Regions from separate parts of the Mycetocola sp. Y719 genome, predicted to be linked through region 1. Evidence: predicted binding sites of a transcription regulator. Region 1 holds the regulator's gene; the other holds the start of a gene.

Region 1 (4,209 bases):
CGCGAACTCGAAATACGCCTCGTCGACCACGACGATGCCGTCTGTCGCGTCGTAGACGGCTTCGATCGTCTCCAGCGAGAGCGGAGTGCCCGTGGGGTTGTTCGGTGAGCACAGAAAGACGAGGTCGGGCTGAGCAACGGTGACGGCGGCTTCGGCGGTCGCCGGCGTCAGTTCGTACTCCGCGTCACGCCCGGCATCGAGCCAGGTCGTGCCGGTCCCTGAGGCGAGGAGCGAGTACATCGAGTAGGTCGGGGTGAAACCGAGCACAGTGCGACCCGGTCCGCCGAAGGCCTGGAGCACGTGCTGGAGGACTTCGTTCGACCCGTTCGCGGCCCAGATGTTGTCTCGGGTGAGCCCGTGCCCGAGGTAGCCGGCGAGGCTGTCACGCAGAGCGCTGAATTCGCGGTCCGGGTAGCGGTTTGCGCGGAGGACGGCCGAAGCCAGCGAGGTCACGATGTCGCGAGCGACGGCCTCAGGGATCGGATGCGTGTTCTCGTTGACGTTGAGGGCCACCGGCACGCTCTTCTGCGGTGCCCCGTAGGGGAACTTGCCGCGAAGATCATCGCGGATGGGCAGGGACTCGAGAGAACTCACCCACTGAGTTTACCGGCGTGGAGCGTCTCTCCCTGCCGGACCCGGCGGCCAGGTCAGTTGGTGGAGTACTGCTCGGGGATGGCGATGCGCTGGCCGGGCGAGACGGTCGAACTGTCGAGCTGGTTGAGGCGCATGAGGTCGGCGATCACGTCGCGGGGATCGGCCTCCGGGGCGATGCTCGACGCGAGCTGCCAGAGGGACTGGCCGGATTCGATCGTCGCGTACTCGAAGACGACGGCACTCGAACTCGACGTGGCGACCGCCGGCATCGCGTTGATGCCGATGTATGCGGCAAGAGCGATCAAAGGGGCCGCAGCGAGGGAGGTGAAGACGACACGACCGCGACGGGTCAGGCGGAGCCTTCCGTTTGACCGGGCAGCGGAGGTGGCGCCCATGGTCGGCACCGCTGTTGGTCGTGCCGGGGCCGGGCGGTGTGAGAGTGCCGGGCGGATCGGGGTGACGACTGCTGTGCTCATGGTGTGCCTCCTGCTGCTGGTTCTGCGTCTGCGGTGCTTCGGAGTATTCGTATCCGGCCCTCGGCCGGGAGGGCCGGATACGAAGCTGTGTTCCGAATATATATTCGATTGTTCGAACATTCAAGTCCGTATTCGGACTTTTCGCTATTTTCTTGCCGACACACTCGAACAAATGTTTGTCCGGTTGCTGTGCTGCGGTTAGAGTTTCGCTACTGGTTGTACCCAACCAGCGACCACTGACATTGGCCGGGGCCGCCCGCCAGACGGGAGTGACATGACGCTCAGCAACAGGGAAGCAGGCGGTGCCGCCGGCACACCTGCCAAGCCGAAGCGAGTGCTCGCGGACAAGCCGACGACCAGGCGACGCAAGAGCCTGAGCGAGAAGCAGCTGGCCATCCTCGACGTCATCCAGCGTTCGGTGACGTCACGGGGATACCCGCCGAGTATGCGCGAAATCGGCGACGCGGTCGGACTGGCGTCGCTGTCGAGCGTGACGCACCAGCTCAACCAGCTCGAGCTCAGCGGCTACCTCCGTCGGGACCCCAACCGTCCCCGGGCCCTCGAGATCCTGATCGACCTTCCTTCGCAGTCCTCAGAGGTCGACTTCGAGAACACGACACCTGTCGGTGACGCGGCGATGGTGCCGCTCGTCGGTCGGATCGCTGCCGGTGTGCCGATCACGGCGGACCAGCAGGTCGAGGAAGTCTTCCCCCTCCCCCGCCAGCTGGTCGGCAAGGGTGACCTGTTCATGCTGAAGGTCCAGGGCGAGTCGATGATCGACGCGGCCATCTGTGACGGCGACTGGGTGGTCGTCCGCCAGCAGCAGACGGCGGAGAACGGCGACATCGTCGCCGCCATGCTCGACGGTGAAGCCACGGTGAAGGTCTTCCGGCAGCGGGACGGCCACACCTGGCTGCTTCCCCGCAACTCCAGCTTCGAACCGATCCTCGGCGATGAAGCCGACGTCCTGGGCAAAATCGTGGCCGTGTTGCGCGCCGTCTGATTTCGGCATCGACAGAAGGGCGCCCCGGCATCTGCCGGGGCGCCCTTCTGTGCGTCCGCGCTACGCGGTGACCGCAGTGCCTGCGTGGGCGCGCACAACGCGTGTGGCCTCGACGATGTTGGCCAGTGAGGCGACGGTCTCGTCGTATCCGCGGGTTTTCAGACCGCAGTCCGGGTTGATCCAGACCTGGCGCTCGGGGATCTCCGCGACGGCGAGCTCGATCAGCTCCCGGATCTCGTCGACGGACGGGACGCGGGGTGAGTGGATGTCGTACACACCGGGTCCGATTCCATGGTCGAAACCCGAATCCCGGATGTCGTGGACGACGTCCATCCGGCTCCGAGCCGCTTCGATGCTGGTGACATCCGCGTCGAGCTTCCGGATCGCGTCGATCACCGCGCCGAACTCGGAGTAACAGAGGTGCGTGTGGATCTGGGTGGCGTCCGCCGCGCCTGCCGTGGCGAGCCGGAACGACCCGACCGACCAGTCGAGGTATGCGGCCTGGTCCGCTTTCCTCAGCGGCAACAGCTCGCGCAGGGCTGGTTCGTCGACCTGCACGACGCCGATACCCGCGGCTTCGAGGTCGGCGATCTCGTCTCGGAGCGCGAGTGCGACCTGCCTGGCGGTCTCGCCCAGCGGCTGGTCGTCGCGGACGAACGACCAGGCGAGGATCGTCACCGGGCCGGTCAGCATCCCCTTGACCGGCTTCGCCGTGAGCGACTGGGTGTATGCACTCCAGTCGACGGTGATCGGCCTCGGCCGTGAAACGTCGCCCCAGAGGATCGAGGGCCTCGTACAGCGGCTGCCGTACGACTGCACCCAGCCGTTCGTCGTGACCGCAAATCCGTCGAGGTTCTCGGCGAAGTACTGGACCATGTCGTTTCTCTCTGGCTCGCCGTGGACGAGGACATCGAGCCCCAGGTCTTCCTGGAGGTCGACGACCCGGCGGATCTCTTCGCGCATCCGCTCCTCATACGCGTCGTCACTCAGCGTCCCGCGCACGTGCTGCGCCCGAGCCTGCCGGATGTCGCCCGTCTGCGGAAACGAACCGATGGTCGTCGTCGGAAGGAAGGGAAGGTCGAGTGCTGCCGCCTGGGCGGAAACCCGGGCCGCATAGTCACCCCGGGTGAAGTCGGTGGCGGTGAGCGCTGTCTCGCGCCCCCTGACCGCTCCGTCCCGGACTCCAGGGGCGGCCAGCCGGTCGGCGAGAGCGGCGGACGCCGCGTCGACTTCTGAGCGGATGGCGTCGGTACCGTCACGAAGCCCCGTTGCGAGCGTGACGACCTGGCCGACCTTCTGGTCGGCGAAGGCCAGCCAGCTTGCCAGCCGCTCATCCAGGCCCGGCTCATCGTCGACGTCGTGGGGCACGTGGATCAACGACGTCGACGTGGATGCCGAGACGGCCGGAGACAGCGCGCTGAGGGCGGTCAGCGATTCGAAGGCGCCGGCGAGGTCGCCCCGCCAGATGTTGTGGCCGTCGATCACACCACCGACCAGGATCTTCCGCTCGAGGCCGGGGACGGGCCCTGGGACGCCGGCACGCACGAGATCGAGTCCGAGCGCTTCGACCGGGGAGGCCGCGAGCGGCGCGAGCGCGTCACCGAGGGCTCCGTAGGGTGCGGCAACGAAGAGGGGAGGGCCTGCCTGCGACGGAGCCGAGGTACTCGTATGCCGCCTCGGTCGCTGAGAGGATGTCCGTCCTCTCGTCGAGGAAACTCTCGGAGACGAGACCCGGCTCGTCGAGCTGGACCCACTCGGCACCGGCAGCGGCGAGGAGCTTCAGCAGCTCCGCGTACACCGGGAGAAGTTCGGCGAGACGGGACAACGGTCGAAAATCAGCCGGGGCGTCGGTGCTCGGCTTGCTGAGCAGCAGGAAGGTCACCGGGCCGACGAGGACAGGGCGGGTCACGAACCCGGCGGCGACGGCTTCCTCGACCTCACGGACCAGCCGGTCCGATGCGAGTGTGAACGCCGTCTCCCGGCCGATCTCCGGGACCAGATAGTGGTAGTTGGAGTCGAACCACTTGGTCATCTCCAGCGGGGCCCTGTCGCCTTCGCCCCTCGCGAGGGCGAAGTACCCGGCGAGATCGACGCGACCGGCGGCATCCGCGAGATCGGAGAAACGGGACGGGATGG
Region 2 (4,209 bases), on a different contig from region 1:
CTCTGGGAGCGCCGCACCGAGAACCCCGACGTCCTGTCTGGCGGCGGCCGCCAGCGCCTGGGCATTGCCTGCGCCATCGCCATGGAGACCCCCCTGCTCGTCCTCGATGAGCCGACCGCCAACCTGGACCCGGCGGGCATCGATGAGGTCTACACCGTGCTGCGCGACCTCGTCGCCACTGGCGAGAACGCCATCCTCCTGATCGAGCACAACCTCGACGCGTCCATCGACCTCGTCGACCGGGTCGTCGTCCTCGACCGCAGCGGCCGGGTCGCCTTCGATGGACCGACCCGCGAGGTCCTCGCCGACCACGCCGAAGACGTGGCGCGGCTCGGTGTCTGGCTGCCCGTGGCCACGCTGGCGGCGCTGCGGCTCCGTCGTGCGGGCGTTGAACTTGCCCCTCTCCCATTGACCGGGGCCGAACTGGCCGCATCGCTCGACGGCATCCTGTCGCTTCCCTCCCCCGGCGTCTCACCGAAGCGGGACCGAGCGCGGACGGGATCCGGGATCCGGGTCAGCGGCCTCACGGTGTCCCGCGGCGGTCGCACACTGCTGCGCGACGTCTCACTCGACATCGATGGCGGCGACTTCCTCGCCGTGATCGGGACGAACGGCGCAGGGAAGACCACTCTCGTCCAGGCGATCGCCGGGGTGACCGCACCGCCGAAGGGACACGTTCGGATCGGCGACCTGGACGCGGCGACCGGAGACATCCGCGCCCTGGCCACGCACGTCGGATTCGTGTTCCAGAACCCGGAGCACCAGTTCATCGAGAACACAGTCTTCGACGAGCTGGCCCACGGCCTCCGCATCGGTCGCGAACGCGATCGCCCGACAGCGACGGAGATCGACGCCCTGGTGACAGCGATGCTCGACCGGTTCGGGCTGGAGGACCTGGGGCACGTGCACCCGTTCCTGCTCTCCGGCGGGCAGAAGCGCCGGCTCTCTGTAGGCACGGCGTTGATCGCCGGCGCCCCCGTCCTCGTGCTCGACGAACCGACCTTCGGCCAGGACCGGGAGCGGGCGGACGAACTCCTCGCCCTGCTCTCCGGGCTGAACCGGACCGGCACGACGATCGTTGCGGCCACTCACGACCTGCAGCTCGTCGCCGAACACTCCAGCCATGTCGCTGTGCTGTCGGACGGCGAGCTTCTCGCGTTCGGCCCGACGGCGACCATCCTCGCCGACACCGATCTCATCGAGCGAGCAGGACTGCGCCTGCCACCGCTGGCCAGGGCGATGCGACGCGTCACGGCGCACCCCGACTGGCGTTCGGTCACGCGTATCGCAGACCTTCCCGGTGGCGCTCCGTGACACCCGACCCATACGCCGCGATCGACGCGCCGCCCCGCTTCTTCCTTCACCGGTTGAATCCGCTGTCCAAGCTGGCCGCTCCGCTGCCGTTCATGGCGTATCTCCTCGTCGTGCGCGACATCTGGACCCCCCTGCTCTTCCTCGGCTTCGCCCTCGCGACGATCCTCATCGGCGCGCGGCTCAGTGCCCGATGGAGGGTGGCGCTTCTAGTCGGCCTTCCCGCCGTCGTCCTCGTCCTGTCGCTGAGCTTCGGCCTGTGGACTGATGCCTCGCGCGTCGACACGACGCCGCTGGTCTTCCAGGTCGGTGAGTACCGCTTCTTCCAGGGCGCGTGGCTGATCGGGCTGGCAACGGCCCTGCGGCTCGCGGCCGTCCTCGCTCTCGCGCTGATCCCCGGTCTGACGACGAACGGTCCGGATCTCGTGCGGTCGATGGTGCAGCACCTCCGCCTGCCGTACCGGGTCGGGTACACCGCTCTTGCCGCGTACCGGTTCGTTCCGCGGTTCCGGCATGACCTCGACCTGATCCGCCAGGCACACCGCGTGCGCGGGGTCGTCGGCGGACGCGGTCCTGTCGCCGGCATCCGCCGTTCATTCGGCTATGTGATCCCGCTGCTGGCCGGCGCGATCCGGCACGCCGAGCGGGTGTCGTTCGCGATGGACTCGCGGGCTTTCGGCGCACACGCCACCAGGACGGAACGCCATCTCGTGCCGCTCAGGGCTCGCGACGCCGTGTTCGTGGCCGCGTTCTGGGGAATCGGGATCCTTCTCCTGGTCGTCGCCGCCGGGCTCAGCTGACGCGTTTCACCGACGGATGCGAAAGGCCCCGCAGGATCTCGTGTGACATCCTGCGGGGCCCTTGTTCCTCGATGCGCTTCTTGAGAAAAAGGGTACGCCGACTCCGCCGAAATTCAAGGGGTCACGCTGTTGTCCACACCGGTCGTTTCCTACCGTCGATTCTTCGAATCTATGTTCTAATGAAGAGATGAGATGGGACGGGCAACAACTCGGCGCAGAGGAGCCGTCGGCTTTGCCGGGGCTCGCAAAACTCAACAACCTGGTGCGGAGCGTGCAGACGCCCGAGTTCGCCGGCGTGACGTTTCACGAGGTGCTCGCCAAGTCCGCGCTCAACCGCGTTCCACGTCAGTCGCAGATGCCGTTCGGCTGGACGATCAATCCGTACCGTGGATGCAGTCATGCGTGTGTCTACTGCTTCGCCCGACCGACCCACACGTACCTCGACTTCAACGCCGGTGCCGATTTCGACAACCAGGTAGTCGTGAAGATCAACGTGGCCGATGTTCTCGACACAGAGGTGTCGAAGCCGAGCTGGGGCAAATACCCGGTCGCGCTCGGCACCAACACCGACCCTTATCAGCGCGCGGAGGGCCGCTATGCCCTCATGCCAGGCATCATCGAGACGCTGGCGAGATCCGGCACGGCGCTGTCGATCCTCACGAAAGGCACGCTGCTCCGGCGCGACCTTCCGCTTCTCGCCGAGGTCGCGAAAACGGTCCCGGTCGATCTGGCCATGTCGATCGCCATCTATGACGATGAACTGCAGAAGTCGATCGAGCCTGGCACACCATCGGCGAAGGCCCGCCTCGCGACCGTCACGGGCGTGCGCGAGGCCGGGCTCGACTGCAGCGTCTTCCTCATGCCGATCCTGCCGTACCTGACTGACACGAAAGCGCACCTCGATGAGGCGCTCAGGCGGGTCGCGAACGCCGGCGGCACGAGCGTCCTATTCAGCTCGCTCTATCTGAAGCCCGGCGTGAAGCCGTGGTTCCTGCACTGGCTGGAGCGACAGCATCCGGAGCTGGTCCCGAAGTACCGTGACCTCTACGCGAAGGGGTCGTACGCACCGAAGGAGTATCGGAAGTGGCTCGCCGCACGCATTTCGCCGCTCATCCGCGCCCACGGGCTCGAGCGCGGGCGTGAGGACCCGTCGACAGGCGGCGTCCGATCGGCGGCGCTGGGGATGCTCCGTAACGACGCAGGTGAGCGCGTCGCGTTCGCGAGCGACGACGGGTCGACAGGTGCCACGATCCTGGCGGCGACGGAACAACCGATGTTGTTCTGAGATCGACAGCGGATCCGGTGCCGCCTGTTACGTCGCGGAAACAGAGCTGCGCTTGGCTGGGGTCATGGAACACCAACCAATCACCGTCTCGATCGAACGCCGGGTGAACCCCGAACGGATCGACGAGGCCACCACATGGGTCCAGTCCGGAATCCGGATGGCAGGGACATTCCCCGGATTCCTCGGCTCCGGCTGGGTGCGCGCCGGTGCGGCATCCGACACCTGGCACATGCTCTACCGGTTCACCGACGAGTCGACGCTCGACGCATGGGAGGGCTCATCGCAGCGTGTCGGCTGGCTCGACGAGGGTCGCGAGTTCATGGAACAGTCTCGGGTCGAGAAACGGACAGGGATCGAGGGCTGGTTCGACGCCCCATCGGGGCAACAGGCGGATAATGCCGGCCTTCCTGCAACGCCGCCTCGCTGGAAGCAGGCCGCGAGCATCTGGCTCGGCTTCTTCCCCGTCAACCTGGCGTTCACCCTGCTCGTCACGACCTTCGTTCCCGGCTGGGAGCAGCTCGGTGTGTTCTGGCACGTGCTCATCTCGACACTCACGCTCGCTCCGATCATGACGTTCTGGGTGCTCCCGTTCGTCACCCGTCTGATCAGGGGCTGGCTGTATGCCGGCCCGCAACGACTGGCTGTTCCCGAACTCAGTCCTCGATGAGGCGTTTGCCGAGGACGACCACGTCATCAGCGGTGTAGCCGAGCGAGTGATAGAACGCCACCACGTCGTCGTTCGTCGACCGCACCATGAGCATGATCTTGGGGCATCCGCGCTCCACCAGCAGGCGCTCGGCCTCGACCATGAGT

Evidence for each region. Region 1 encodes LexA, which represses DNA repair genes until DNA is damaged. Its sites were predicted from a motif close to TCGAACANNTGTTCGA; they were not measured.
Region 2: the regulator LexA is predicted to act here: its motif matches at 2,275-2,290, upstream of AC1M0F_RS14825 (Rv2578c family radical SAM protein).

The regions. Positions count from the first base shown of each region.
Region 1 is NZ_JBWYGY010000002.1:38,265-42,473, forward strand. It holds gene AC1M0F_RS06515 (histidinol-phosphate transaminase) at 1-594, opposite strand, end outside; gene AC1M0F_RS06520 (LysM peptidoglycan-binding domain-containing protein) at 648-1,070, opposite strand; gene lexA (transcriptional repressor LexA) at 1,345-2,073, shown strand; partial or broken gene metE (5-methyltetrahydropteroyltriglutamate--homocysteine S-methyltransferase) at 2,134-4,209, opposite strand, start outside.
Region 2 is NZ_JBWYGY010000004.1:72,190-76,398, forward strand. It holds gene AC1M0F_RS14815 (ABC transporter ATP-binding protein) at 1-1,314, shown strand, start outside; gene AC1M0F_RS14820 (energy-coupling factor transporter transmembrane component T family protein) at 1,311-2,111, shown strand; gene AC1M0F_RS14825 (Rv2578c family radical SAM protein) at 2,299-3,396, shown strand; gene AC1M0F_RS14830 (antibiotic biosynthesis monooxygenase) at 3,461-4,063, shown strand; gene AC1M0F_RS14835 (GNAT family acetyltransferase) at 4,050-4,209, opposite strand, start outside.